Regions from separate parts of the Paenibacillus sp. LT-B23 genome, predicted to be linked through region 3. Evidence: predicted binding sites of a transcription regulator. Region 3 holds the regulator's gene; each other region holds the start of a gene.
The links. The regulator NrdR, encoded in region 3, represses ribonucleotide reductase genes. The targets are predictions, from matches to a motif close to AACACNATATATNGTGTT.
Positions count from the first base shown of each region.

Region 1: the regulator NrdR is predicted to act here: its motif matches at 2,772-2,789, upstream of nrdI (class Ib ribonucleoside-diphosphate reductase assembly flavoprotein NrdI).
Region 2: the regulator NrdR is predicted to act here: its motif matches at 5,506-5,523, upstream of ACWXW9_RS03100 (anaerobic ribonucleoside triphosphate reductase).

Region 1 covers NZ_JBSQBM010000003.1:129,016-138,850, reverse strand. Annotated here, with positions in the region: gene ACWXW9_RS05490 (winged helix-turn-helix transcriptional regulator) at 1-286, opposite strand, end outside; gene ahlS (AhlS family quorum-quenching N-acyl homoserine lactonase) at 460-1,308, shown strand; gene ACWXW9_RS05480 (GNAT family N-acetyltransferase) at 1,558-2,121, opposite strand; gene ACWXW9_RS05475 (DUF2500 domain-containing protein) at 2,186-2,548, opposite strand; gene nrdI (class Ib ribonucleoside-diphosphate reductase assembly flavoprotein NrdI) at 2,957-3,316, shown strand; gene nrdE (class 1b ribonucleoside-diphosphate reductase subunit alpha) at 3,303-5,387, shown strand; gene nrdF (class 1b ribonucleoside-diphosphate reductase subunit beta) at 5,595-6,560, shown strand; gene ACWXW9_RS05455 (hypothetical protein) at 6,860-7,618, opposite strand; gene ACWXW9_RS05450 (LysR family transcriptional regulator) at 7,725-8,630, opposite strand; partial or broken gene ACWXW9_RS05445 (LysE family translocator) at 8,766-9,343, shown strand; gene ACWXW9_RS05440 (VOC family protein) at 9,589-9,835, opposite strand, start outside.
Region 2 covers NZ_JBSQBM010000002.1:85,995-95,829, reverse strand. Annotated here, with positions in the region: gene metE (5-methyltetrahydropteroyltriglutamate--homocysteine S-methyltransferase) at 14-2,332, opposite strand; cobalamin riboswitch at 2,493-2,688, opposite strand; gene nrdG (anaerobic ribonucleoside-triphosphate reductase activating protein) at 2,980-3,477, opposite strand; gene ACWXW9_RS03100 (anaerobic ribonucleoside triphosphate reductase) at 3,474-5,423, opposite strand; gene ACWXW9_RS03095 (AbrB/MazE/SpoVT family DNA-binding domain-containing protein) at 5,718-6,188, opposite strand; gene ACWXW9_RS03090 (LacI family DNA-binding transcriptional regulator) at 6,476-7,486, shown strand; gene ACWXW9_RS03085 (glycoside hydrolase family 3 C-terminal domain-containing protein) at 7,632-9,835, shown strand, end outside.
Region 3 covers NZ_JBSQBM010000023.1:48,326-58,160, reverse strand. Annotated here, with positions in the region: gene mutM (DNA-formamidopyrimidine glycosylase) at 1-315, shown strand, start outside; gene ytaF (sporulation membrane protein YtaF) at 428-1,120, shown strand; gene coaE (dephospho-CoA kinase) at 1,132-1,728, shown strand; gene ACWXW9_RS23715 (lytic transglycosylase domain-containing protein) at 1,725-2,288, shown strand; gene ACWXW9_RS23710 (alpha/beta-type small acid-soluble spore protein) at 2,423-2,647, opposite strand; gene nrdR (transcriptional regulator NrdR) at 2,753-3,220, shown strand; tRNA gene ACWXW9_RS23700 (tRNA-Ala) at 3,345-3,420, shown strand; tRNA gene ACWXW9_RS23695 (tRNA-Lys) at 3,432-3,504, shown strand; partial or broken gene ACWXW9_RS23690 (Rpn family recombination-promoting nuclease/putative transposase) at 3,731-3,877, opposite strand; gene ACWXW9_RS23685 (MarR family winged helix-turn-helix transcriptional regulator) at 3,946-4,407, opposite strand; gene ACWXW9_RS23680 (SDR family NAD(P)-dependent oxidoreductase) at 4,608-5,492, shown strand; gene ACWXW9_RS23675 (helix-turn-helix domain-containing protein) at 5,763-7,418, shown strand; gene ACWXW9_RS23670 (iron-hydroxamate ABC transporter substrate-binding protein) at 7,600-8,550, shown strand; gene ACWXW9_RS23665 (FecCD family ABC transporter permease) at 8,711-9,718, shown strand; gene ACWXW9_RS23660 (FecCD family ABC transporter permease) at 9,715-9,835, shown strand, end outside.

The DNA.
Region 1 (9,835 bases), on a different contig from region 3:
AGGTTTCGCCTAAAGGGGTTAGCGAATATTCCACAGTAGCAGGTACTGTTGGTGTAATATGGCGTTGGACTAGCCCATCCCGCTCCAGCTTTCGTACCGTTTGTGTCAGCATTTTTTTGGAGATGCCCTCGACTCTTCTTGAAATATCCCCGTATCTGATGCGCCCATTCTCCAATGCGTAAATGACGAGCGCCGTCCACTTGTTGGAAATAATCTCGAGAACTCTGCTATAGCCACAACCCGCCAGCGTGATGTCGGGTTGTTTTTTGGTGATTGAAGATGTCAAATCCTATCCCCTCCTATGCACTTAAAAGTACCCTGGACACATTAAAGTGCCTCCTTATGTAAGTTTAGATTTTATATTAAGGTATGTCTATACCTGCCGCTACGGCAGCGTAACCGTCACGAGTGAAGTCAGAGATCTACTTGTAAATTACTCTTCATTGGGAGGAAACAAACATGCCAAATATTATTAAACCGCGGCCTAAACTGTATGTGATGGATAACGGACGAATGAGCATGGACAAGAACTGGATAATTGCGATGCATAACCCGGCTACGATTAACAATCCTAATGCGTCAACAGAATTCGCAGAATTCCCCATTTATACAGTATTGATCGACCATCCTGAGGGAAAGATTCTGTTTGATACAGCATGTAATCCGAACTCGATGGGCAGCGAAGGGCGTTGGGCCGAATCAACGCAATTGGCATCTCCTTGGGTGGCCAGTGAGGAATGTTACCTGCATAACCGGCTGGAGCAGTTGAACGTAAGACCCGAGGAAATTAGGTACGTCATTGCCTCTCATTTGCATTTGGACCACGCGGGGTGCCTGGAAATGTTCACGAACGCTACCATTATCGTACATGAGGATGAGTTGAACGGTGCGCTGCAGAGCTATGCCCGTAATGTAAAAGAAGGAGCTTATGTCTGGGCGGACATTGATGCATGGATCAAAAATCACTTGCAGTGGAAAACAATCAAACGCCATCAGGATAACCTGGAGCTGGCTGAAGGCATCAAGATCCTCAACTTTGGCAGCGGGCATGCTTGGGGGATGATAGGCTTGCATATTGAACTGCCGGAGACAGGGGGGATCATCCTCGCTTCGGATGCTATTTATTCAGCGGAAAGCTACGGTCCACCCGTCAAGCCGCCAGGCATTATTTATGATCTGCTTGGTTACCGGGATACGGTGGAAAAAATCCGCACTCTGGCTGCACGGACGAATTCTCAAGTGTGGTTCGGTCATGATGCTAATCAATTCAAACAATTACACAAATCAACCGAGGGATATTACGAATAAAATGTTCAATATGTCAGGTATCTACCCCAAAAGCCCGCAATCTCGCGGGCTTCTATGATTCGCTTGTCTGCAATCGCACCTGTAGGAATTTCAAAAAGAAAAATACTTACAAAGTATACAACCAGTAAGAAGTTCGCACTTTGCAGAGAAAGTCCTTTGGCTAAGAGAAATAAGATGAGCGAGTCCCTGTAATCTCACTCATAAAAAATTGAAGAAAGCTGACGGAATAAAATAACTTATGTGCTTTCATTATCGAGATTCCGTCGTTTGCTCCGCAGCCTTATACTCACTTCGTAAAATGCCCATTTGAATGATGTCATAGTATTGGCCTTCCCTGAACAGCTTTTGCCGCAGCCGACCTTCCTCCTTGAAGCCGCAGGCCAGATAGCAGCGATATGCACGCTCGTTGTATGTATAGACCTCCAGCTCCAGCCGATTCAGGTTCAGTGTATGAAATACAAATTTCTGTAATAGCCGGATCGCTTCACGTCCGTAGCCTTTGCCCAGGTTATCATCGCGCCCAATCACAATGCCGAGCGTGGCGTGCCGATTCAACCAGTTGATTTTAAATAAATCCAGTTGTCCAATATAGTCCAGTGTGTCTTTATGTGCAATAACAAAGCCCTTGATCTCGGAGTTACCGTCGATCATCATCTGTACGTAGGCTTCGCTATTCGTCTGAGAATGAGGATAAGTAAAAACATCGCTCAAACCGCGTGTAATATCCGGGTCATTGACCCATTTTCGTATTTCCGGTATATCCTCCTGACGATACTCTCTCAGCACGATGCGTTCCCCAATCATATGCGGCATAGTACATCTTCCCTTCGGTTATGTATGGGTATCCTGGCAGTTACCCGCCCCCAGCTAATGTGGCTTACGCTTCCATCACTCTTACGAACTCCAGAAAACGTGTCCCTTTATAACGAAGCTCCCCACGATCTCCAATGACAATCATACCAAAATCCCTATCCTTCACCTCCAGCTCCTTACGCTCGCCCCCATCAAACTCAAAAGTAACATAATAATCTGTCGAAGCTGAAAAATCGCCTGAGCCCCCGCGAGCCCTCGTTCTCTTGTCCACCACCTTGCATGAACGTTGCTCCAACTCAGCAGCTTGATTCGAAAGCCCTGTACCGATTGCCTTGGCAATGATAGCAATAAATCCAATTGCAATGATTCCAAAAACGATAAAAAATATGGCATCAAACGACCCTGAATCCATAAATCCATTTCCCATCATACGTATTCCCCCTACAGTAAAAGGTAGATTTACCACAGTATCTCCTATTGACAAATCGTACATCTTCATCCTTCAAAACTCCAGTACATTTGTAAAATTCGCACGAAAAAAAAAGTTATTCTGCTTATCCCGCACCCCGCTTGGACTTGCCCCCAATCCTTGTGCCCAACCTTTTAAAAGTGATTGACCTCACCTATATATAGATATAAAATAGAAATCGTACTCTAAATATAGTGTGCAACGCGTATTTTACACATATATCTTGAAAATACAGATATGGAAGTACCGATATAAATAGGCGTAAAAATTTTGGCGAAGCACAGCCAGCAAGGGGTTGCGAATCTTTACAGGATTTCGAGCCTTGGGCAGATGCTGTTTTGCCAAATGTCAAGGAGGATGAATACAATGCTGATTGCTTATGATTCCAAGACCGGCAATGTAAAAAGATTTATCGGGAAGCTCAAGCTTCCGGCGGTCCAAATCCAGGAGCAAATGACTATAGAGGAACCATACGTACTCATTACATATACAACGGGGTTTGGACAGATACCTGAGAGGGTATCTTCCTTTTTGCAAAAAAATGCTCAAAACCTCGTGGGTGTGGCTGCCAGCGGCAACCGTAACTGGGGCGAGAGCTTTGCCAAAAGCGCGGATTTGATCTCCGACCATTACAACGTGCCTGTCATCAGTAAATTTGAATTATCCGGAACGTTCGGCGATGTAGAGCGTTTCAAACAGGGGGTGAGCCGAGTTGCGGCATATTGAACTGAACAACATGTTGATGAAACGCGATACAGATGGCTTTTTCCAATTGGAAAAGGACCAAGAGGCTGTAGACGAATTTATGAAGGAAGTCGAAGAACGGAGCTTGAAGTTTGCAGATACAGCGGCTAAAGTGCTCTACATGATTGAGAATGATTATTACGAAAATTTCTATAGTAGCTATACAGCTGACGAAATTAAGGACATTTTCCATATCACTCATAGCTATAATTTTAAATTTCCTTCCTATATGGCAGCATCCAAGTTTTATACGGATTATGCAGTGAAGAGTAATGACCGTAAGGTTTATCTGGAGCACTACCCTGACCGGGTGGCGGTCGTCGCCCTGCATTTGGGACGCGGTAACGCCGATACGGCGCGCCTGTTGTCCCGCTCGATGATGGAGCAGCGTCTCCAGCCAGCTACGCCAACCTTCCTGAATGCAGGCAAAAGCCGTCGTGGAGAACTGGTGTCCTGCTTCCTGCTCGAAATGGACGACTCCCTCAACTCGATTAACTACGTGCTAAACACTTGCATGCAGTTGTCCAAAATCGGCGGCGGTGTCGCGGTCAACCTGTCGAAACTGCGGTCACGCGGCGAGGCGATCAAAGGTGTAGAAGGCGCGGCTAAAGGAATTATGCCTGTGCTGAAGCTGATGGAGGACGGCTTCTCCTACGCGGATCAGATGGGTCAACGTAAAGGTTCCGGCGCAGCATACTACAACATTTTCGGATGGGATGTACTGGAGTTCCTGGATAGTAAAAAAATCAATGCCGACGAAAGAGTACGTCTGAAGACACTCTCCATTGGACTGATTGTACCTAACCGCTTTTATAAGCTGGCTCAGGATAATGAGCCGTTGCATGTATTCGCTCCTTACAGTGTATACAAGGCCTACGGTACCCATCTGGACGATATGGATCTGGATAAAATGTACGATACACTGCTCGCTGACGACCGGGTGAAGAAAAAGGTAGCGATGAGCGCGCGTGACATGCTGACCAAAATTGCCATGATCCAGCTGGAATCCGGCTATCCATACATGATGAACAAAAGTAACGCGAATCAGGCACATGCTCTTAAAAACGTGGGTCAGGTTAAAATGTCAAACCTGTGCACAGAGATTTTCCAATTACAGGAAACCTCTGAAATTGCAGATTACGGCCAACAGGATACAATCCGTCGGGATATCAGCTGTAATCTGGCTTCCCTCAACATTGTAAATGTGATGGAGCATGGCAAAATCCGCGAATCCGTTCACGAGGGGATGATTGCCCTGACTTCGGTCAGCGATATGACCCAAGTCGCGAACGCGCCGGGTGTTGCCAAGGCAAACCGTGAGATGCATTCTGTCGGTCTGGGTGTCATGAACCTGCACGGCTACCTTGCCAAGAACAAAATTGCTTATGAAAGCAACGAAGCGAAGGATTTTGTCCGTACCTTCTTCATGACGATGAACTATCACTCGCTGGAGAAAAGCATGGAAATCGCCCAAGCGGCCGGACAAAGCTTTTATGGCTTCGAGGAATCGGATTACGCGACTGGCGTGTATTTTGACCGTTATCTGAATACCGATTACCGTCCGACAACGGCACGGGTACAAGAGCTATTTGGCGGCATCTATATTCCTTCTCCAGAGGATTGGGACAAGCTGAAAGCAGACGTGCAGAAGAACGGCCTGTATCACGCGTACCGTATGGCGATTGCGCCGACGGCCAGCATTTCATATATTCAAAATGCGACGTCCAGCGTAATGCCTATCGTAGAGCAAATTGAAACACGTACCTATGCGAACTCGACGACCTATTATCCAATGCCTTACTTGCAAAGAGATAATGTGTTCTTTTATAAATCCGCGTATCAAATGGATCAGTTCAAAGTGCTGGACTTGATTGCAGAAATTCAGCCTCACGTGGATCAAGGTATTTCGACCGTGCTTCATGTGAACAGTGACGTGACTACACGCCAATTGGCACGTTGCTATCTGTATGCTGCTCACAAAGGACTCAAATCGTTGTACTACACACGTACCAAAAAGCTGTCTGTAGAAGAGTGCCTCACCTGCTCGATCTAAGACCGTACTTATAAATTAACATTAGAAGACCTCATATATATGGATGCTTTTCATTAGAAGCTGTATCCAGCGCGATGTTCCGCCCTTTATGGGTTGGGACACGGCCTCGCGGATGCAGCTTCCGTATGTCAAGCATACGATGATTCGCCTATATCACCTTATTGTGACTCTAGGAAATCTCGGAAGCTGAAGGGAGAATGCTAAACAATGACAGGTATACAAGCTGTAAACTGGAACCGCTCGGACGATGATTTCACATTAATGTTCTGGAATCAGAACATTATGCAATTTTGGACGGATGATGAAATTCCGCTGTCCGACGATAAAATGAGCTGGGTCACCCTCAGTGATATTGAAAAAGAAGCCTACATGAAAGTATTAGGCGGCTTGACGTTGCTTGACACGATTCAAGGCGGCGTGGGTATGCCGCAGATTATGGAGCATGTGGACGGGCTGCAACGCAAAGCTGTACTGAGCTTTATGGCGATGATGGAGCAAATTCATGCGAAGTCGTACAGCAGCATTTTTACAACCCTGGCTTCTACGGAAGAGATTGATGATATATTCCGTTGGGTAGAGGAAAATCCGCATCTCCAGACCAAGGCGGAAACCATTCGTCAGTATTATATGAATATTCATACGCCAAAAGACTTGTATCTCGCTATGGCAGCGTCAGTGCTGTTAGAAAGCTATTTATTTTATAGCGGCTTCTTCTACCCTCTCTATCTGGCGGGTCAGGGCAAGATGACATGCAGCGGAGAAATTATCGACCTGATTTTACGGGACGAAAGTATTCACGGTGTTTATGTGGGTGTGCTGGCACAGGAGATTTATGCAGAGCTGGACGAGGAAGAGCAACGGGATCTGTACCAGACGCTGGTAGGGTTGCTGCGCTACTTGCACAATAACGAGGAGCAATACACCGAGCAAATTTATGCTCCTATCGGGCTGGTGGACGATGTCAAAGTCTTCTTGCGCTACAACGCTAATAAGGCCATGATGAACCTGGGCTTTGATCCGTTGTTTGAAGAAGAAGAAGTCAATCCAATTGTAATCAACGGCATTAGCACTCACACCAAGCAGCACGATTTCTTTTCTAAAAAAGGAAACGGCTACGTGCGTGCAATGAATGTGGAGCCGCTGACTGATGAAGATTTTAATTTTGGAGTGTAGGTAATAGGTATATGTGAAAATAGTTTGTTTAGGTGATGCTGAGGAAGACCACTCCGCGGGTGGATGGTTCTTCCGATCGCTGTTGTCAGGGGATTCTTTTGGATCAGAATTTAAGGTTAGAGTCCCCCGGCAAAGGCGAACGCTTCGATTCTCCAGAATCCACCCACTCGCTGCGTTTCTCAGCATGATTCAATATCCAAAAGTATTTTACATATTCATAGAAGTCGTTGAGTTATTTATATTTACAAACCATACAGGCACCATCTAAGAACGAGTTATAGTCATCTCTGCATACTGAGTCATATATCTTTGTATATTTGTAATACTTCCAAAAGAAAATTCTTATCATACCCTGTTTTTTGATGGAGTCGATCACACCATGCTTTAATATCCTTTATCTCAGGTTCATTTATAATTCCAGTCGTCGTACTCAGAAAACTCGACCAGTTATAAAACTCCCAATGTGCAATTTCGGATAAATATGAAATCCTGCATTCTAGCAAAGGCGACTTTTTTATCGTGTTCTGAGAAATTTCCGCCGCCTTCCAAAATGTCGAGAGCTCCAATGGTGCAAGATCGAACTTCTGACGACTCATTTTACCATTAGGTCTGTGATATAAGATTGTAACTGCATCCTGATGCGGTTGAACCTCAATTTCTGCTGCTGGAAAAAAGCCTGTTAATTTCTCTGATGTAAAGCTTGGATGATCTGCATCTACTAATACTGGAATCAACCATTGGTCTCCCAAGTCGCATAAATAACGTCTGCCATCTTCGTTTTTAGCGATTACAGCGACGTGCGCCTCTGCTGTCCCCAAATCATGGCCGATGGGATAAGCTTCAATTCCTTCTTTTTTAAATTCGTGCAGCAGCCATATCGCTAAGTCAAAACAATTACCTGTAATCCCATACCGCTCATGGTGCTCCTTCATTAAAGACACATCTCTCTGTTTCTTTCCGTCCGTTTTCCTATAAAACCAAGCTTTCGTTAACGTCTCCATCGGAAAGGTATTAAACTTTTCCCATACAGACAAAATCTCGTTAGATGCTAACATCATCAGCCTCCTCAGTGTACCAAGAAAATAAAGTATTAGATCGTGAAGATAAAGTTGTAGACTATGCAATGGTGATAAGACATTAATAAGTTATACTTCCTCGATACTCTTAATTGATTAAATCCACTTCTTTATCAGTAACACTGATTGACTTTAAAACAAGTTCAGAAAAAGCTTTAACTGCTGGAGACAACCATTTTTTCTTTTTTATCAGCATATGTGAGTATATTGGGTCAAATTTTTCAGAATGACTTAAAATTTCAAGCTTTCCTCTTACTACATCTTCTTTAACTGTAATATAAGGCAAAACAGAAAATCCAAGTCCACTCATAACTGTTTGTTTAATTGCCTCTATACTCCATAACTCCATTGTTTGAAGGTGGTGAATGTCATGCTTTAAAAGATATCTTTCAAACATTGTCCGATAACTACAGCCTTCTTCATTTGTAATAAAAAAATAGTTAGTGTTATCTTTTTTATATTCATCGAAATGATCTGGGCCGTCATTGCTACTCACTAGGACAATTTTCTCCTCGACTAAAGAATAATGAATGCATTTTTCCGGATTTATTTCCGGGTAGACCATTAAAGCAACATCCACCCGTCCACTTATTAAGTTAACTTGATTTTGCCCACATGTACCGTTGGTAAGTATGATTTTGACATGAGGATATTTTAAGGAGTATTCCCTTATTATTGGACTTAATCTGGAAATCGTTAAAGACTCTGGTGCAGCCACTTTTAATACTCCCTTAATCTCTTGGTTGCTTCGTATGTTTCTAATCTGGTCATGAGTAGAAAGTAGGTCTTCTGCCAAAGGTATTAATTCTCTGCCTAAATGAGTAAGCTTCAAATTTCTTTTTTCGTAAGTGAAAAGCTCCCCACCAATCACATCTTCAAGGGACTGTATATGGGAAGTGATAGTGGATTGAGTATATCCTAACTTGGATGCAGCCCCTGTATAGCTTCCGATTTCGATAATAGTTTGAAATGTAATAAGTTGCTTAATTTCCATCCCATTTTTCTCCTTAGGTTCAATGATGTATCGAAAAAAATGATAATGCTTTTAAAAATTTAAATTTTATTTATGGATAATTTCATCATACAATAGAAGCCTTCTGATAGTAAATTAGTAAATGAAGGTGAAACTATGAGTATAGTGGCGTTTCTATCGTATGTGATGATTACATCTATAACGCCTGGTCCAAGCAACATCTTAATGATGAATGAAGCACGGAGGTTTGGCTTTGTTGGGTCGTGGAGATTCAATAGCGGTATCCTAGCAGGGTTTGCGGTACTGGGGATTATGAGTGGAGTATTTACAACAGGTCTATACAATTGGATACCTTTTGTAGAGCCGTATTTTAAAATGGCTGGTGCAGCATATCTGCTCTACTTGGCATGGCAAGTGGGTTTGAATAAAAGTTCAGGGAAGGATTCCAGTGATGTGCAATCCACTTTCTTATCAGGTTTTATCCTCCAGCTCATAAATGTCAAAAGCATTTCGTTTTTTTAACGGTCATGAGTGCTTTTATTTTGCCGTTTAATCATTCGTTTGATTCCATCGTTTTTTATTTGACTTTATCCATTTTTCTAGGATGGCTGGCGTTACTTTTATGGTCAGGGTTCGGCTCGATTTTCAAAAAGTTCTTTGCTAAACATGACAAGTCATTTCGATTAATTATGTGTTTGTTGTTGATATACTCAGCGATAAGTATTTTTATTTAAAACTAATAAGGGGATAAATCCTTTCTCATTTTGTTAGAAGGATGATAAAGCTTACAGAAGCGTGGATGGACTAAAGAGAGATACTTTAGCAGATTGGTTGTAGTTCAGTGTGAACATTAATGTCTATTCGATTTTCAAAATATGGATGTAATCCGCCTTCTTTTATCCCACCAAGCCAGAACGAGGATTCATACAAAAAAACGGCCAGATCGCCAAGGTAGCGAAATCAGGCCGTTTTCCATTGTTTAAGGCCGAGCCTCCGTGAAAATTTGAAAAGTGACACCAAACTTGTCCGTTACATTCCCATAAGCAGGACTAAAATGGGTTTCTTGCAAAGCCATCCCAACCTGTCCTCCTTGCTGTAGAGCGTCAAACATTTTTCTGGATTGCTCAACACTGTCGGTGGTAATACAGATGCTCACCTGATTCCCGCTGCTAAACGGCGATCCGGGAAAGGTGTCGGAAAACATAAGCTCTGTCTCACCGACTTTG
Region 2 (9,835 bases), on a different contig from region 3:
ACAGGTATAGAAATTAGCTGGATACAGTCAACGAATCTCTGGCAGCTTGAGCGGCCAGCACCATTTGCCGCAATGCAGCTACAGATTCATCCTTGGTGCGGGTTTTCAGGCCGCAGTCTGGATTGACCCAAAATAAATCGGAAGGCAGTACGCGCAGGGCACGCTGGATCATACTCAGCATTTCCGATACATCGGGAATGCGCGGACTGTGGATATCGTATACGCCCAGACCAATGCCTTTGTCATACACCTGATCCTCAAAGCTGACAATCAGTTCTCCGTGGCTTCGAGAGGTTTCAATAGAAATAACGTCGGCATCCATATCGGAGATGGATTGGATCATATCCTGAAATTCGGAATAGCACATATGCGTATGGATTTGGGTGGCGGGTTCGACAGTGGCAGTGGTCACAAGGAAGGCTTGAACCGCCCACTCCAGATAGGCCCGCTGCTGTTCCTTTTTCAGTGGAAGCCCTTCACGGATCGCCGGTTCATCCACCTGAATCATGCCAATCCCCGCTTGTTCCAGTGCTTCTACCTCAGCCCGCAGAGCCAGTGCTAACTGTAAAGCAACCTGACTGCGAGGAATATCATTCCGTTCGAAGGACCAGTTCAAAATCGTTACCGGACCTGTCAGCATCCCTTTGACTGGCTTGGAGGTCAACGATTGGGCGAAGGCCGTTTCTTCCACGGTCATCGGTTGATCGAACGACACGTCTCCGTATATAATCGGTGGCTTGACACAACGGGAGCCGTAGGACTGCACCCACCCGTTTTGTGTAAAGGCAAAGCCTTTCAGCTTTTCGCCAAAAAACTCAACCATGTCGGTCCGCTCAAATTCCCCGTGTACAAGCACATCAATGCCAATGTCCTCCTGAATATCAATCCATTCCTTGATTTGCTGCTGAATGAATGTCCGGTACTGCTCGGCAGACCATTCCCCTCTGCGATAGTGCAGGCGGGCTTTGCGAACCTCAGCCGTTTGCGGGAAACTGCCAATCGTCGTGGTAGGCAGTGGAGGCAGCTTCAACTTGTCCTGCTGAATCACACGACGCTCAGCGAAGGGAACGCTACGTGACTGCGGCTCTTTCGCCAGTAGAGCCGCCATATCGGCCGCGGTCTGTACTCGTGCCGCCGAGCTGTTGAAGCGAGCTACCGCGTCCGCACTCTGCTCAAGCTTGGCAAGTGCCGAGGGTTTGCGTTTGCCAAGCGCAGCGGTCAAAGCTGCGATTTCTTCCAGCTTTTCATCGGCAAAGGCCAGTGCTTGCACCAGCTCTGGGTCCAGCTTATGCTCTGCTTCCAGACTGACCGGCACATGCAGCAGACTGCATGATGGCTGCACGATGAGCTGGGCGGCGGGTGTCTGTTCTGCCAGTTGTCCAAGTAGCGCAGCCACGGCGTTCAGATCGGAGCGCCATATATTGCGCCCGTCAATAACGCCAGCGGCCAGCGTTTTGCCCGCAGGGAAGCCATGCCGGAGCACATGTTGAAGGTTTTCGCCATCATCATGTACAAAATCCAGACCTAATCCCTGTACCGGGAGCGTGGACAGGTGCTCATAATGATCCAGACTGCCAAAGTAGGTTTGCAGCACGATATTTAAGGATGGAGCAGCCTCGGCCAAGGCTTCATAAGCCTCCTGAATAATGTCCAAATCCTCTGCCGGGAATGAGGTGGTCAGGACAGGCTCATCCACCTGCACCCACTGAACGCCTTCCGCAGCCAGCTCAGACAGGACGCGGGTGTACAGTGGCAGGAAGCTTCGTACAATGGCGGTCAAATCCTTACGATCATAGCCTTTGGACAGGGCAACGAACGAATAAGGACCGATCATGACGGGTTTACCTTCAATGCCTAGTTCCTGTTTCGCTTCACGATAAGCCTGCAAAGGCTTATTCTCGGTGAACACCGGAGTTGCATTCGCCAATTCCGGTACGATGTAGTGGTAATTGGTATTCAGCCATTTGGTCATTTCACTAGCGGTGGCACCCTTTTGTCCACGGGCTATTCCGAAATAGACGGACAAAGGAACAGGCCCATCGGGACTGTAGTTGAACCGTTCCGGCACCAGACCGAACATCACGGATGTATCCAGCATGTGATCGTAATAGGAAAAGTCTCCGACTGGAATTCGATCAATTCCCTTGTCACGCTGCTTGCTCAGATGCTCCAAACGCAATCGTTTCATCTCGATATGCAATTCGCTTTCATCCATGCTGCCGTTCCAGAAGCGTTCCAGCGCTTTCTTCCATTCCCGGTTCCCGCCGATACGCGGATATCCCAGGTTACTGCTGATCAAGCCGGGCAATTCAGGCAATTCGGTAAATGACATGTACTTTTCCTCCCAGGCTGGTGGCCAGTTTATTTTTGCGTACAAAAAAAGACATTCCTCCCCGGGGTTAAAAATGAGTAGGGGAAAGAATGCCTCCGGTTTTTAAAAAATGAAAAATCGGCGACTGCTCTTAACACCTCCCTATCTCCCGTAGGTACTTGCGATGTTGTTGAAATAGGCAGGTCTCCTGACTTACGGATCATGACTTTCAGCGCTCCTTCCCGGTCTGTGGACCAGTGGGTGTATCAACAGCTGAAAATTCCCCGTTTACAGTGGCGGGACCGCGCCGGACTTGCACCAGCTTCCCTTTTAAGCCTGAACTGAATAGAACAGACACCTATCTCCAAGCTATGCGATTATGGTATGACGAATAATTATGCACTCGTATACTTGTTCACCATCATAAGTGAAACTTGCAGGATGCGCAATAGAAACTCCGTTTGAACCTGCAATGAAACGATTAAGTTCATGGAAGCACATTTAGGTTTATTAAAAGCGTTCTGCTCATCAGTACGTTATCCCGTGTTCCCGATCTGAAGCACCTTGAAGCACCGCCCTTGTCAATTACACGCAAAAAAAAGACAAGTCCTCCCATAGGGAAAGGACTCGTCTTAAGGCATAACAACTCATGCGAGTATAACATCGCCTCAGGCTAATGTAACGATAGATCCTGCCAGAATGCTGGCCTTAACATCAACCAGTCGCTGATTGCGGCTGCCTCGGAAGGGAAGGGTCAGATCCTTTTGCTGTTCTACAAAGGGACCGTCCACAATCACATCGCACAGCAGTGCCAATTCCCGCCGGGCCTGATCCGTAAGCAGTTCTTCGTAGACGAAGCCCGTATAGGCCCACACGGTTCGGTCAGGGCAGGCTGCGCGAAAGTCGCGCACAAACTGCGAGCATTCCGCTGCTGAGAAAAAGGGGTCTCCGCCGCAAAGGGTTAACCCGTCCAGCAATGGATTATCGGCGATGTCACGGATAACCTCCTGCTGCCGTTCCGGTGTGAACGGTTCGCCTGAACGGAAGCTCCAAGATGCCGGATTGAAGCAGCCGGGGCAGGCATGGCGGCAACCGCTAATGAACACAACGGTGCGCAGGCCGTGTCCTTCGTTCAGAGATTCCGGAATGTAGCCGCATAAATTCACCGATGCTTCACCCGGTCACGTACCTCGGCTTGTTTTGCGGCGTTGAACCGGACGGTATAATCACCTGTCAGATATCCGGTTACCCGGCGCAAGCGCTGAAAATGCGTATGTTCCTCATCAGCACCGCAATGGGGACAGCTTGTCCCGATAATGCCCTCGTAGCCGCATTCCGGGCAGCGATCTACGGGATGATTAATGGAGAAGTACCCAATGTTTTGATGAAGCGCATATTGTACAATTTTAAGAAACGCCTCCGGGTTATTCCGCGCATTGCCATCCAGCTCAATGTACGAAATCGCGCCAGCGTTGCACAGGTTATGAAATGGGGCTTCGAGGCTGATTTTACGGGCAGCCGGAAGCGTGTAATACACAGGAATGTGAAAAGAATTCGTGTAATATTCACGATCATTCACACCGGGAATGACACCGAAATCCCGCTGATCCAGCAACGTGAATTTACCGGATAGACCCTCGGCAGGCGTAGCGAACAGCGTAATGTTCAGGTTATGCAATTCACTCATCCGATCGCAGTAGACACGCATGGAAGCGATGATTCGCTGCGCCTCGCGGTATACAGCGTCATCCTCCCCGTGGTGTTTGCCGTACAGTGCCTTCATACACTCAGCTAATCCGATAAATCCGATGGAAAGCGTACCGTGCTTGAGTACGCTACCTACCTGTTCATCCGGCTCCAGCTTTTCTCCGCCTTCCCATACCCCTTCGCGCATCATAAAGTCTGAGGCCTTGGCCGGCTGGCTGGTCTGTATATGATAGCGATGGATCAGTCCGTCCACGGCAATACGCATAACCTCTTCCAGTCTGATATCAAAGTCATCCCGGTCAGGTGCCTTGCGCTTGCCTGTGCAAATGCCGTATTCAATGCCAAGACGCACCAGATTAATCGTATTGAATGAGAGATTACCCTTGCCGCTCTGACGGTTTCTGCCGAAACGGTCAGCAATGGTGCGGGTACGGCAGCCCATTGTTGCAATAATGGTATCCGGATCATCTGCACGGTAATAGGGCAGGTTGAAGGTAGCATCCACATTGACAAAATTGGGATACATACGTTTGCTGGAGCATTCTACTGCCCGCAGGAACAAGTCATAGTTGATATCCCCTTCGGCCTGATTGATTCCTTTTTTGCATTGGAAAATATGCTGTGGAAAAATAGGGGTTTCTCCACTGCCCAAGCCACGGATAGTGGCCTCCAGCAATGATTGTGTAACAAGCCGCCCCTCAGCAGAAGTACACATCCCGTAATTCAGTGAGGTGAACGGGATTTGTCCACCTGCCCGACTGCTCATGGTATTCAGGTTATGAATAAGGGATTCAGCGGCCTGGCGGGTCTCCGTCTCCGTTTCTTCACGTGCGAATGCGTATGAACGAGGGCAGACCTCATGTAATAGGCTGTTGGCTATATGTAATTCGTCATCAGGCAGAGCGGGCTCTATTTCTTCTCCGAACAGGCGGAGTCCCTTACGCAGATGCTTGCGGAAAGACCGGGCCACGAATGGAGCGAGATCCCAATCTATTTTATTAGCAGAAACGCCTCCAAATTGGCTGTTTTGCTGAGACTGGAATATGATGGCCACCAGTGCCATAGCAGACATAATGGTTTGCGGTGTGCGCACAGAGCCGTTGCCTGTATTAAAACCGTCTTGCAACAAGCGACCAAAAGGAATAAAGATACAGTTCGTAGTCCCGAGCGCATATTGGTCCAAATCGTGAACATATACATATCCACGGTCAACCGCATCCGTCAGTTCAGACGGAAGCACACGCAGGCGTGCATACCACTTGGCGTACTCGGAACCGAGCTTGCTCATTTTGCCGCTGAACGATTCTCCATTCAAATTTGCATTCTCCCGTAGCATGTCCAAATCCTGTGCCCCAATGACCCGTTCGCCGATGTCGTATAATTGATGTTCCTCCAACACCTTCATCGCAAAACCCTCCATATAGTAAAATATATATTATTCTCCCAAAAACAATATATTGACGATATCGTGTACTAACCAATTGTTTCAGTCTATATATTGTATATATGGATGAAGAGAGAGTATGTGATTATTGTCACATCAAAAGTGGAGAGAAAGCACAAAGAGGCCAGGTGAAAAGTCAGGAACACATCTGCGAATACGCTCCTTACTCTACACCTGGCGATCGAATATTTGACGAAACGATATGATGGCAGGTCCATTGGATCTGGATATATTGATAATAAATTGATGGATAATTTAAAGCAGTTTTTTTAATTGGGACACCCGGCCTTGTGAGATATCGAGCATTTCGGCATATACCTTTTGTGGCAGGTTGGGATGTTCCTGAATCAGCTTACGGAGCTTTTTTACCATTTCTCCTTGCTGCACTCTGGATTGCTTGGGCTGCCAGGTTGTATGGTTACGAATCGGCTTGGTATGTTCTTGAGCCTGGATGGCTTCGGTGCTGGTGGGATGTACATGTTCCTCTGTCTTTAATACCTGAATGCAGTCGGCGCAAATAAAGCTATCACGAAAATAAGTCAAATGATCAACTGCGCCGCAAAATTTGCAGGATACACCTGTATATTTCCTTAATACAAATCCTTCTTCATTCACGAAAAATTCGAGCGAATCACCAATATTGATATCCATCGTGGTGCGCATTTCCTTGGGAAGCACGATTCGCCCCAATTGATCCAGAGGCCGTGTCATTCCGGTATTTTTCATAATCCCATCCTCCTTCAATTATATATCCTGATTATACCAAAAAATATTATTTTTTGCTTTGTTTATTGAAGAAAATATACAATTTTTTTATGCATTTATCATATACCTTCACACGTATTGCCGGGGGCAGAAGATGGTTTATAATATATGTATCGACTGTTGGAGTAAGAGGCTGCGAAGTATCGTGGCCTCTCCCTAATCCGGTAAGTGCTTTACCGCCTACAGTTGAACATTTTTCAGGGTTTTAGAATTCTTTGAAATGATCTCAACTTGTAAGGAAGATGACTATGAAAAGCAACAAAATCTCAATGAAGGAAATTGCACAATTAAGTGGAGTTTCTGTAGCAACCGTTTCCAGGGTCATCAATGAGAACGGGCGTTATTCGGATGAAACCCGTCAAAGAGTGATGGACATTATAAGTAAGTATCAATACGAGACAAACAGTATTGCGAAAAGCTTGCGTATGAACAAATCACAGACAATCGGTGTGCTGGTGCCCGACATTAACAACGAATTCTTTTCGGTGATCGTACAGGAAATTGAAAGATTTTTTTTCGATCTGGGCTATTCGACGATTATTTGCAACACAGCCAAGAGCGCCGAAAAAGAAAAAGAATATTTGAAAATATTAGACAGTAAAATGGTCGATGGTCTGGTTTGTATATCTGGTCAGGAGGAAGTGCTGACAGATGTATTAAAACGGAAGATACCTATTGTATGTATTGACCGCCGTCCAAAGATTGACTCTAATGTTGCTTTTATAGCATCTGATCATTATGCTGGCGGGTTTATGGCAACCGAAGAGCTCATTCAAAAAGGGTGTCGTCGCATTTTGGTGCTCACTAAACAACAAAACCTTTCATCCGTGAATGAACGTTTGAACGGGTTTAGTGATGCGATGTTAAAGCACAATCTCATGCTAGGTAAAGAGCAATATGTTGCTATTCATAGCGATCATAACAACCTGGATGCAGCTAAACAAAAGGTGCAGCAGTTGATTGAAAACAAGATGAAGTTTGACGGTATTTTTGCTACCAATGACTGGCTGGGACTGGGTGCCTTGCTTGCTTTGCAGGAAAACGGGATACAAGTTCCCGACGAGGTTAAAATTGTGGGCTTTGACAATGACACGATTTCCAAGTACTGCAATCCTCCTTTGACGACCATCAATCAGGATAAGGCTGCTTTGGCAGATAAGGCCTGCGGCATTTTGCTGGAGATGATTGAAGGGAAGACGCCAAGTGGTGAGCAGCAGCAATTGTTGCCGGTTAGTTTGGTGGAAAGACAGACAACTTAATGGAGATCAAGATCAAGTAATGATATGAGTGACAGAAGGAGTGCTTCGACGTTGTTGCCGGGGTACTCCTTTTTCGTTATGATATATTAAAACGCTTTCATACACCTTTTCATCATATTTTGAATGGGATAAGGAGATGACGGATATGAGTCATGAAACAACGGATTTAGAATATCTTTTTCAAAATCCGAAGATTCATCTGGACGAACGTGTACGGGATTTGGTATCCCGGCTAACCTTGGAGGAAAAGATTGAATCCATGCTGCAATATCAGCCTGCCATTGAACGATTGGGGGTCGCCGCCTACAAGCATGGTACGGAAGCAGCACATGGTATAGCCTGGTTGGGAGAGGCGACTTCATTTCCACAGCCTGTGGGGTTGGCTTGTACGTGGGATACGGAGCTGATGCGACAAGTCGGCTCGGTCATTTCGGATGAAGCGCGTGTCTACTACCGCCGTGACCCGGCGCTAAACGGACTGACGTTGTGGGCACCAACCGTAGATATGGAGCGTGATCCGCGCTGGGGGCGTAATGAGGAAGCGTATGGAGAAGACCCGTATTTGACGGGAGAGCTGGCAAAGGAATTGGTCAAAGGGATACAGGGCGATCATCCGGTATATTTGAAAGCGGTTGCGACATTAAAGCATTTCCTCGGTAACAATAACGAGGTGGACCGGGGAAGTGATTCCTCCAGCATAGACCCGCGAAACCTGCGTGAATACTATCTGAAAGCCTTCGAAAAGCCTTTTACGGAAGGCAAAGCCCAATCCATGATGACCTCTTATAACCTGATTAATGGAACGCCCGCTACGTTGTATCACGGTGTTAACGATATTGTCAGGGACGAATGGGGAATGGACGGCTTTGTGGTCAGTGATGCCGGTGATGTGATGGGAATCGTAAAGGATCATCAGTATTATGACTCCCACACGCCGGGTGTGGCTGAATCTATTCGCGCGGGGATCGACAGCATTACGGATGATGCGGATTTGTCCAAGCAGGCCATTCGTGATGCTTTGGCGCAAGGAACGCTGCAAGAAACGGATCTGGATCAGGCGTTGTTCCATACATTTCGTGTTCGCTTTCGTCTGGGGGAATTTGATCCGGCGACAGACAATCCCTATGCCTTGATCGGGGAAGAGGCCCTGATGACAGAGCAAGCCCGTGAACTGTCCTTGCGTGCAGCGAGGGAGCAGATTGTATTACTGAAAAATGAGCACAAGCTCCTGCCGCTGGACCCTATGGGGTGCGGCAAGGTGGCGGTGATCGGGGCACTCGGCAATGAGGTATACCGCGACTGGTATTCCGGTACTCTTCCATATCGGGTGACACCGTTGGAAGCGATTCGCGCCAAGCTGGAAAGCGAAGGCGGGCAGGAGCGCGTCGTATACCGCGATGCCAAGAATCGTGTGACCTTCGCGGCGGTGACTGACGGAGCGAAGCTTACGGTCGATTCTTCCGGTGACATGCTTCTGTCCCATGATGCCGAGCCGACGATTTTGACCGTGAGCGATTGGGGCTACGGCAGCGTCACGTTGACCGACGAGCGTTTGGGCACCTATGTGACGAGCGATGAGGAAACGCTTCGCGTGACGGCTAAGGAAGCGTATGGCTGGTATGTCAAAGAAGTCTTCGGGGTGACTCCTGTTGAAAACGGAGGTAGTCTGTGGACGACCTGGAACGGCAAGCCTGTGATCACAGGGCCAGAGGGCTCATTGAAGGTAGCCGAAGCTGCGAGTTCCGTGCCTAACGCAGTAACGGGCAACGGGACGATGGCTTCGATAGCCCCGGAAGTAGATACAGCTTTCCGGGTAGATACAGTGTCAGATGGTGTAGCGGAAGCGATAGCCGCCGCCCAAGCGGCAGATACGGCAATCGTATTCGTCGGCAATCACCCGCTGATTAACGGCAAGGAAGAGAATGACCGTCCGGGTCTTGAACTGGCAGCATCCCAACAGCGGCTCATTGAGGAAGTGTATCGGGTAAACCCGAATACCATTGTGGTTCTGACGGGCAGCTATCCGTTTGCCATCCCTTGGGTGCAGGAGCATATTCCTGCTATCGTATACACGTCTCATGCCGGGCAGGAGCATGGCACAGCAATTGCAGATGTGTTGTTTGGGGATTATGCGCCAGCGGGCCGTTTGAATATGACATGGTATCAAGCGGAGGATAAATTGGGTGATATCAAGGATTATGATATTATTCGCGGCGGACGTACCTACCAATATTTTGAAGGTGAACCCTTGTACGCATTCGGCCACGGTTTGACGTATTCTCCATTTGAGTACAGCCATGTGCGTACAGATGCCCAAGCGCCCGATACGAACGATAGCTCTGTTACTGA
Region 3 (9,835 bases):
GGGAATATTTATGTGGATGAGTCGTTGTTTAAGGCGGGTATACATCCGGCACAGCCAGCCAAAAGTTTGGATGACAACCAGTTTCGTGTGCTGCACGAAGCTATTATCTCCACACTGAGCGCGTCGATTTTGGTCGGAGGCTCGTCCATCAAATCATTCGTCAACGGACAGGGTGAATCGGGAGACTTCCAGCATCAATTGCAGATCTACGGACGCAGCGTTAAGCCTTGTGTTAACTGTGGTACATTGATCGAAAAATCCGTTGTAGCCGGACGTGGTACACATCATTGTCCGGTCTGCCAGCCTCTGCGCTAAGCAGGTACAGTCACCCAAAGCCCATACCTCTCATATATTGATTTCAAGTACCAATACTGCGAAGGGTTCCGGCTGCTTTAAGGCCCTGCCTTCGCAATGGGAGGGAATTGGAGTGGCTAATCATTGGGGAGCCCTGCTGCTGTTGGCATTTGCACTAAGTCTGGACAGTTTTGGAGTCGGTGTTACGTATGGGCTGCGCAAAATGAAAATTCCACTGCTATCCATTGTCATCATTTCAGTATGTTCAGGTTTGGTCATCGGCATATCCATGCAGCTAGGCGCATTGTTGTCCCAGGTTCTGTCTCCTGTATATACGACCGTTTTTGGCGCTGTTATCCTGATTGGAATTGGCTGCTACTCTTTGTATCAATCTTTGCATCGCAAGGAGGATCTGATTGATGAACCCGATCCTGAGAACAGTAATGTTCTGGCAGGGGAGAAATCTGAAGAAGTACAAGAGGAACGGACCGTATTTTCGTTGGAATTCCGCAAATGGGGTCTTGTTATTCGGATTCTCCGAAGTCCATCTGCTGCGGATATGGACCGTTCGGGCAGTATCTCCGCTATGGAGGCGGTTTGGTTAGGTATCGCTTTATCGGTTGATGCGTTCGGTGCAGGATTGGGAGCAGCTATGCTAGGCTTCCAGCCCCTCGCTACCTCGCTGGCTATTGCGTTATTCAGCGGAACATTTTTGATTGCGGGTATGAAAGCAGGTTTCTGTCTGTCGGCATTTCGATTTATGAAGGCGCTGGGTGTGTTACCGGCATTATTACTGATTATGATGGGCATATTGAAGCTGTTATGAGGTGAAAGAGCATGAATATCGGATTAACCGGAGGTATTGCTACCGGTAAAAGCACCGTGTCGGCTCTACTGGTCGCCAAGGGTGCGCTGCTGATCGACGCAGATGCCATTGCCCGGGAAGTGATGCTTCCGGGGCATCCGGTGCTGGCGGCGGTCATACAGCATTTTGGACAAGCTGTAATGAACAGTGACGGAACTCTGCACCGCAAAAAGCTGGGCGAGATTGTATTTGGGGACCCTGTCCAGCGGCAGGCGCTTAATGATATTACACATCCCGCGATTCGTGAGGAAATGCGCACGCGTATGGAATCTTATGAGCGAGAATATCCGGACAAGCTCGTTCTGGCAGATATCCCGCTACTGTATGAGTCCAGATTAGAGAGCTTGTACGATGAAATTATGGTGGTATACGTACCACGGGATGTGCAGCTCCAGCGTCTGATGCTCAGAGACGGATTGACCGAGGAACAAGCAGGACTTCGGTTGTCTTCGCAAATGGATATTGAACACAAAAGAAGCCTGGCTGATATCGTCATCGACAATAGCGGAACACAGGCCGAAACAAAACAGCAAATTGATCAATTCTGGCAGCGAAAGGGACTTGCATGAATATTTTGCGCAAAAAAAGAGTCCTGCTGACTTTGTTTGTCGGGTTTGTCTTGATTCTGTTTTTTAATTCAAACTGGATGTCGTGGTTCTATCCGATTCAATATAAGGATGAGATTCGGCAATATTCGCAGACGTATGAAGTGGACCCGTTTTTGGTGGCGTCCATTATCCGTGTTGAGACGAACTTTAAGACCAGCAAGCAGTCGCACAAGGGTGCACTGGGACTCATGCAAATCATGCCCGATACTGCGAATTGGATTATGGATAGCGCTCAAATCCAAAAGGTTCCGCTGGATAGCGTCAAGCACGAGCCGGGCACCAACATTGAACTTGGAACCTGGTATGTGCATAACCTGTCGGTGAAATTTAAGGATAATCCGGTAGCTACTGTTGCGGCTTACAACGCAGGCCCCGGTAAAGTGCAGGAGTGGCTCGACAAGGGCGTATGGGATGGGAAAGAAGAATCCATCAAGCAAATCCCTTTTGGCGAGACGCGACATTATGTACAACGGGTTATTTACTACTACAGACAATACACGAAAATTTATAATCAGTTTTAACGGATGGCGAGGTTGCGTGTAAATATGTACATGACACAATGAGCCTGATGGCATTAAAATGAAAAAAGCGCAGGACAGGCTGTTTTTAGCAGCCCATCCGTACACTTTTTCTTGTTGCTTCTGCGTTACTGCGATTATTGGTATTGACCTGCCAATTGTTGTTCGGCGATCGTTACGAGGCGTTTTGTGATATAGCCCCCGATCGAACCGTTCTCATAGGAAGTCATGTTACCTTGGTATCCATCTTGAGGAATGCTGATACCCAGCTCTTGAGCGATTTCATATTTCAGTTGCTCCAGAGCGCCGGAGGATCTGTTGACTACCAGGTTGTTGGAGTTGCCATTGTTTCCTTGTGCCATTGTTGTTCACCTCCTCGTGACTTGGTAAACATATTATGAACCGTTTTGACAAAATTATTACGAAAAAGTATAGGGAATTTATTGGAAAAAGGAAGTGATGAATTTATGAAATGCCCGTACTGTGCCTACAATGGAACAAAAGTACTGGACTCGCGGCCTGCGAATGACAACAAGTCCATCCGTCGCCGCCGCGAATGCGAGCAATGTGCTAGGCGTTTTACCACCTTTGAAATGGTGGAGGAGACTCCGCTCATGGTCATTAAAAAGGATGGCAGCCGTGAAGAGTTCAGCCGTGATAAAATGCTGCGTGGCCTCATTCGGGCTTGCGAGAAGCGTCCTGTATCTGTCGAGCAACTGGATATGATCGTATCTCAGGTGGAAAACGCCATTCGCAACACAGCCGCTACAGAGGTGGACAGCCAGCAGATCGGCGAGCTGGTCATGGAACAGCTCTATCCTGTTGATGAAGTGGCCTACGTGCGCTTTGCATCCGTCTATCGGCAGTTTAAAGACATCAACATGTTTATGAAAGAACTGAAAACACTGTTATCCAAAGATACAGCCAGCGACTGATCGCTGACTGTATCTTGGTTTATGGTGGAAAGATTATATTTTTTTATAAAAGTATTGACACATGGGTGAAAATTTTATATGATATAGAAGTCGCTTCAAACAGATGATTGAAAATATATAAAACGGGGCCTTAGCTCAGCTGGGAGAGCGCATCGCTGGCAGCGATGAGGTCAGGGGTTCGATCCCCCTAGGCTCCACCAAATTTTAATATGGACTCTTAGCTCAGTTGGTAGAGCAGTTGACTCTTAATCAATTGGTCCAGGGTTCGAGTCCCTGAGAGTCCATCCTTTAGAAAAACGGCAGAAATGCCGTTTTTTTGTTTTGAATTCAGCTCTGCTTTCCCTTGTGGTCACATGTTTGGTCGCAGTAGTATTTTTGATAAAAACAAACGCCATGTTCTCTTGAATGAGGGCACGGCGTTTGTTGTAGTTTACCCCATGCTTTTTAGAAAGGCGGTCAATTAACCTTTACAGTACATTTGAATTGACTTGAGGGATTTTTCGTAGCCTATTCAAGAGCAGAAGCCTCGTCATGCAGAAATTTTTGCCGTTCCTCGTACAGACGCCGCGCATCCCCATCTTGGCTTAGAAAATCCAGTGTATCCATCGTCTTCTTCAATGTGGGTTCACTCATCTTAAGCACCTTCCAATTTGCCTTATAAGAAGATAGGCTTCCTTCTTGAAGTTAAACCTCACATTCCTTTACATTCATGTTCAATGGACCTGTTACTTGTGATCAAATCCGTTAAAGTCCTTGAGCATTCCAATAAAATTTTCAAGTTGTTCATCGTCCCATCTTGAAATGTGTTCGTAAAATACAAATTCTTTCTCTTTTAGAGCATCAATCGTCTTTTGTTGTCCAAGCTCAGTAAGGGATAGAAGTATTCCTCGACGATCATCAGGGGAGGTTTCCCTTTTCACATAACCCAAAAGCTCAAGTTGTTTGACGAGACGGCTAACCGAACTGCGATCCATAGCTGTTGATTCCGCCAGCATAGTGGCGCTTGTTGGGCCATAAGAGTACAGCCGACGGATAATATGGAAACCCGCAGGTTGTATTGAAGGATCGAAACATGCTGCAGTTTTGACATTTAGCGCATGTGAGGCGCTTATGAGGGCATTGATTTGCTCGCCGAGCTCCAGTTCCAGTTGTCCTCTTGGCGTATTTTTGTGTCGATCATCATTCATCCTATTTCACCTAACCTTAATTGATAAAGTAAATAATTCAAGTCAATTAATTGACATATATCAATCAAAATAATATAGTTGATTGATATCAAGTATATGGCTGCATTAGCTGTATGTCAAAACTTGAGACGGGTCTAACGGAGTAAAGCAATGAACGGCCAATTACATTGACAATGACTTCAGCACAAAGGAGAATCACGATGACGGCTAATCCGATTGTTGTAATAACTGGCGCAACAAGTGGTCTGGGGCAAATCGTTGCGATTGAATTGGCTAAACGTGGTGCTCATCTTGTCATGACAGCCAGGAGTAGGAATCGCGCTGAAGCTACTAAAAAAATGATAAAAGATATGATGCCCTCAACAAAGGTAGACTTTTTTTTCGGGGACCTATCCTTAATGAAAGATGTCAGACGTATGGGAAACGAGATTTCAACTGCATACCCCAAAATAGATGTGCTTTTGAATAATGCAGGACTGCATGCATTCGAACAACGGGTAACCTCCGAGGGAATTGCAGAAATGATAGCTGTGAACTATTTAGCACCGTGGTTATTGACGCACACCTTACAGCATTCCTTGAAAAATGCAGGAAGCGCCAGAATTGTAAATGTTGCCTCTGAGGCTTCACGCAATCATGGCGAGCTTAAGCTCCCTGAGGATTTGACCAATATATCTCCTTTTACTTCTAGAGGCTCGGCTGCAATATATGGGAAAACCAAGCTGTATAACATTATGTTTACGGGTGAACTGGCACGCCAATGGACTGGAACGGGGATCAGTGTTAACGCTCTGAATCCAGGGTTTAATGTTACAGGTCTCGGACGTGAGCTCTGGTTTGCATCATTACTTGAGCGTTTTTTGAATTTTTTTCATATTGGTGATCCACGCAGAGGAGCTGATATTATGACTCGTTTAATTGTGGATCCGCAGTATCAGGCGGTTACAGGAGGGTATTTTAATGTCGGAACCGGACATTCGATTGTACCTGTACATCCCGGTGGAGACATCGCTATGCAAAATAAACTGTGGAATTATACGAAAGAATTACTACAACAAAGAGGTCTTCTTAATCATATGACCTGATTTTATGGATAACAGCGGCTAAACTGAGGACTGTTTTGTAAAAATCCAAGGTGGGGTAGCATGAGCATAGCTTACTCTTGCGGAATGCAAGATTCATAGTACATGATCTGCATCAAGATGTGGAATTTGGAGAATAGCCGTAGCATGAAAAAGGTTTGATCATTTATAGTATAGATATCGTTTTTATGCTATATAATTGGACTTTTTTGCTTAATACAAGGCAGAGGACTGAAAGACGTTCCTCAATATTTTATAATGGAGGCTTTGCTTGTGGATAACGTTTTCTCGGAGTGGGCAGAGTCCCATTTTCCTTTATATACTGCTGACAGCATCCATTCGCTGTACAGCACCTCGAATTTTCCGATGTATAAGATTCATGAGAGTGTAACCGTGCTGATTGCGATTGCCAGCGGCAAAGGTATTCTCAGGATTAATGATCAAATGTACGAGCTTATGGAAGGGAGCGTCATACTTCTCCCGGCGCATAGCCATGCGGCTTTAATTACGAATCTCCAGCAACCACTTCATGCGTATAAACTTTTAATCCGTACGCGAGAGCAGGTGAGTCCTCTGCCCGCAGGTGTCATGATGCGGAAAAGCGAGGTGGCCTCCAATGCCAATATTCAGTTTTTCTCTTATGAACCTGCGATTGTAGCCCATGTGGAGGAATTGTATATCCATCGTTTACCAGCTAGTGAGGCCCGTCATGTGGAGAATCAAATTATATTTCACCAAATCATTCTCCAACTGTTAAAAAAGCAGGAATCCCAGTATGCTGCCAGTGAGCAGCCGTCCATAGAACACAGTATTACTTATTTGGAAAACCACTATAGCGAAAAAATAACACGTGAGCAGTTGGCCGCAATTGCAGGCGTAAGCCGATCTCACTATTCTATTCAGTTTAAGCAGCTTACCGGTTTTTCTCCGAACGAATACTTGTCGCGGCTGCGCGTTCACCGAGCCAAAGAGCTATTAATTAGCGGATCAGGCACGCTTCGGGAAATTGCGTTGAAAGTAGGTTACAAGGATGAATTTTATTTGAGTCGTCGTTTCAAGCAGTATACAGGAGCGTCACCTTCAAGCTACAATCGCGGATCATTCCAGCGTGTGGCTGTATTGCTTATACCTTACGCCAGCCATCTGTTGCTGCTTGGATTGGAACCTGCGGTCACCATTTCGGAAAGCAGCGAATATGTGAAGATGAATGGTCTGGAGCCTCCGCAAACGATGAAGTTTATAAGTACGAATTGCTCTGCTGAACAGGTAAACTCGGTATTGCTTGATACCAACATCGAGTTGATCATTGCGGCCAAACAGCATTTGCACCAATATGGGCTGAATCCTGACCATTTGAGAGTTGTAGCGCCTATCGTAGAAATTTCATGGATGGAAATGGGTTGGAAAGAGCATCTGCGTCGTATCGCACATGCTATTCAGAGGAGCGATCGGGCAGAGCAGTGGTTAACTGCTTTTGAAAAGGAGGAGCAGACCGCCCGTTCACTGGTGCAGCAATGCGCAGTCGCTAATGAAATCATAACGATTTTGGTGATTAAGCCGGATGAGCTACTCGTTTACGGAGCGAGAAATGTCGGATATATTGTCTATCAATCGCTTGGACTACGGCCTCCTGAATTGATCGGGCAGGAGATGAAGAAGCTAGGGGATCAATTTCACTCCATTCCCATTGAGCTATCCGAACTCGCAGATTATGCAGGGTCGCAATTATTGGTTGCTGTGTTTCCGGATGAAAAGGGTTCTACTGCACATAGTGAAATGGTATTTAATTCGTCTTATTGGAACAGCCTTCCCGCTGTACAGCGGAATAATGTACATCTGCTTGACCTTGATGAATGGTTGCCTTACAATCCGGTTTCTATTCGTTTACAGCTTCAACGAGCGGTAGCTTTATTTACAAGTAACCAATAGTCCAAGTCATTTTCCAAACAAAAAGGCATGGTTCGGCGCATAGTCGTTCCATATAATTAGTTCATACAAATGAGAATGAATTTCATAATCAATGAAAAGGGTACTAAGTTCAAGATTAGTATCTTATCTACGATATGATGATTCATTGAACATAGCGTTTTGAAAGGGAGAGAGTTATTTTATGAGAAAGCTTTTTATTCCGCTGGTACTTTTACTTGTGGTTGTATTGAGTGCTTGTGGCGGAAATCAGGCGAACCATGCCGAGAATGGTAAAAGTTCGTCCTCTGAGGCTACTTCGGACTCGAAATCGAAATCTACCACATTTGTCTATCAATCCGAGAATGGCCCCGTGGAGGTTCCGACCCATCCGCAGCGCGTCGTTGTGCTTACCAGATTCTTAACGGGTAACGTTATGGCGCTCGGTGTGCCTCTGGTCGGCGTGGACGAAATGTCCAAAACCAACCCGAATTTTGAAGAGAAGCTGAAAGGCGCCGAGGCGGTGACAGACGAAAGTCTGGAGAAGATCATCGAGTTGAATCCGGATCTTATCATCGGGCTTTCAGATATTAAAAACGTCGATAAATTAAAGCAAATCGCTCCTACTGTCACTTATACATATGGCAAGGTGGATTTCTTAACCCAACAACGTGAAATCGGCAAATTGTTGAATAAAGAAAAAGAAGCACAAGCCTGGATCGATGATTTTACAGCCCGTGCCCAAAAAGCCGGAAAAGAAATCAAGGCGAAGATCGGTGCCAACGCGACGGTTTCGGTCATCGAGACATTCAATAAGCAGCTCTATGTCTATGGCGATAACTTTGGCCGTGGAACCGAAATTCTCTATCAGGAGTTCGGACTCGCCATGCCGAAGAAAGTCAAGGAGGCGACCCAGAAAGAAGGTTATTTTGCCTTATCGTCTGAGGTTATGAAAGATTACTTGGGTGACTATGTCATTTTTAGTAAAAACGCGGATGAGGACAATTCGTTCCAGAATACTGAAACGTACAAGAATATTCCCGCGGTCAAGAATCAACATGTCTTCGAGGCTAACGCGAAGGCGTTCTACTTTAACGATCCACTGAGCATGGAATACCAATTGAAATTTTTCATTCAACACTTTCTTGGTCAGTAAGGGTTGATCCCTATTTTGGGACCGCAACACTTAGGGTCGTCTACGATTGAAATCATGGCAACGATTCGTCTTTCGTTGTGAATCATTTTTATTCGATGCGAAGGAACTGGTTATTTAACAGTTTCTTCGCATATTTCATTAAAGAAGAGATGAGAGTCCGATGAAGATTAAACAACATGCTTTTCCCTTTGCATATAAGCTTCTTGGCAGCGTGCTGGCGCTCATTTTGTGTTTCATTATTTCAATGGTATTTGGTGCAGCGGAAACAACGCTCCACGATCTATGGCTTGCTCTCACCTCGGGTACCAAGGATGACAAAATTCTCATCCTGCGCGAGATTCGGCTGCCCCGCGAGCTGGCTGCGATGCTGGTCGGCGCCGCTTTTGCCGTATCCGGCGCGATTATGCAGGGAGTTACCCGCAATCCATTGGCCGATCCGGGCTTGCTGGGCCTGACTTCCGGCGCTAATATGGCGCTCGCGTTGGCTTTCGTATTCTTCCCGGGAATCAACTACTTTGGCATTATGGTGGCCTGCTTTCTCGGTGCTGCTCTGGGCGCAGTTTTGGTCATCGTCCTTGGCTCAATGCGCCGAGGCAACCTGTCCCCGATCCGAGTCGTGCTGGCGGGAGCGGCTGTATCCGCGTTTCTGTATGCCATCTCTGATGGCGTCAGCATTGCATTTAAGATTTCAAAGGATGTATCCATGTGGACCACCGGGGGTCTGATCGGAACAACGTGGGGACAAATACAGGCCATTGCGCCAGTCATCCTTCTCGGCATTATGGTAGCTTTGATGCTTTCCAACCAACTGAGTATTCTCAGCCTGAGTGACGAAGTGGCGGCAGGATTGGGGCAAAATCTGGTATGGATCAAATCCATCCTGTTTGTCCTTGTCATTGTGATTACGGGCGTATCGGTTGCGCTTGTCGGAAACATGGCATTCGTGGGTCTAATGATTCCTCATATCGTCCGCAAGATGGTTGGCACCGATTATCGGTATATCCTGCCTTTTTCGACTTTTGCGGGAGCTACGTTCATGCTGCTCGCAGATACGCTTGGCCGCACGATTAATGCACCTTACGAGACGCCAGTGGCAGCCATCGTGGCGATGCTAGGCTTGCCCTTCTTTCTGCTCGTCGTGCGTAGAGGAGGTAAAGCTTTCTTATGATCCTATCCGCTCTTGTTCGAAAACAACGCCTGATCCTGCTCGTCAGTTTAGGGCTAATCGTTCTAACCGCTATAGCTGGCATGGCTTGGGGGTATTCTTCCTTATCGTTTGACAGGC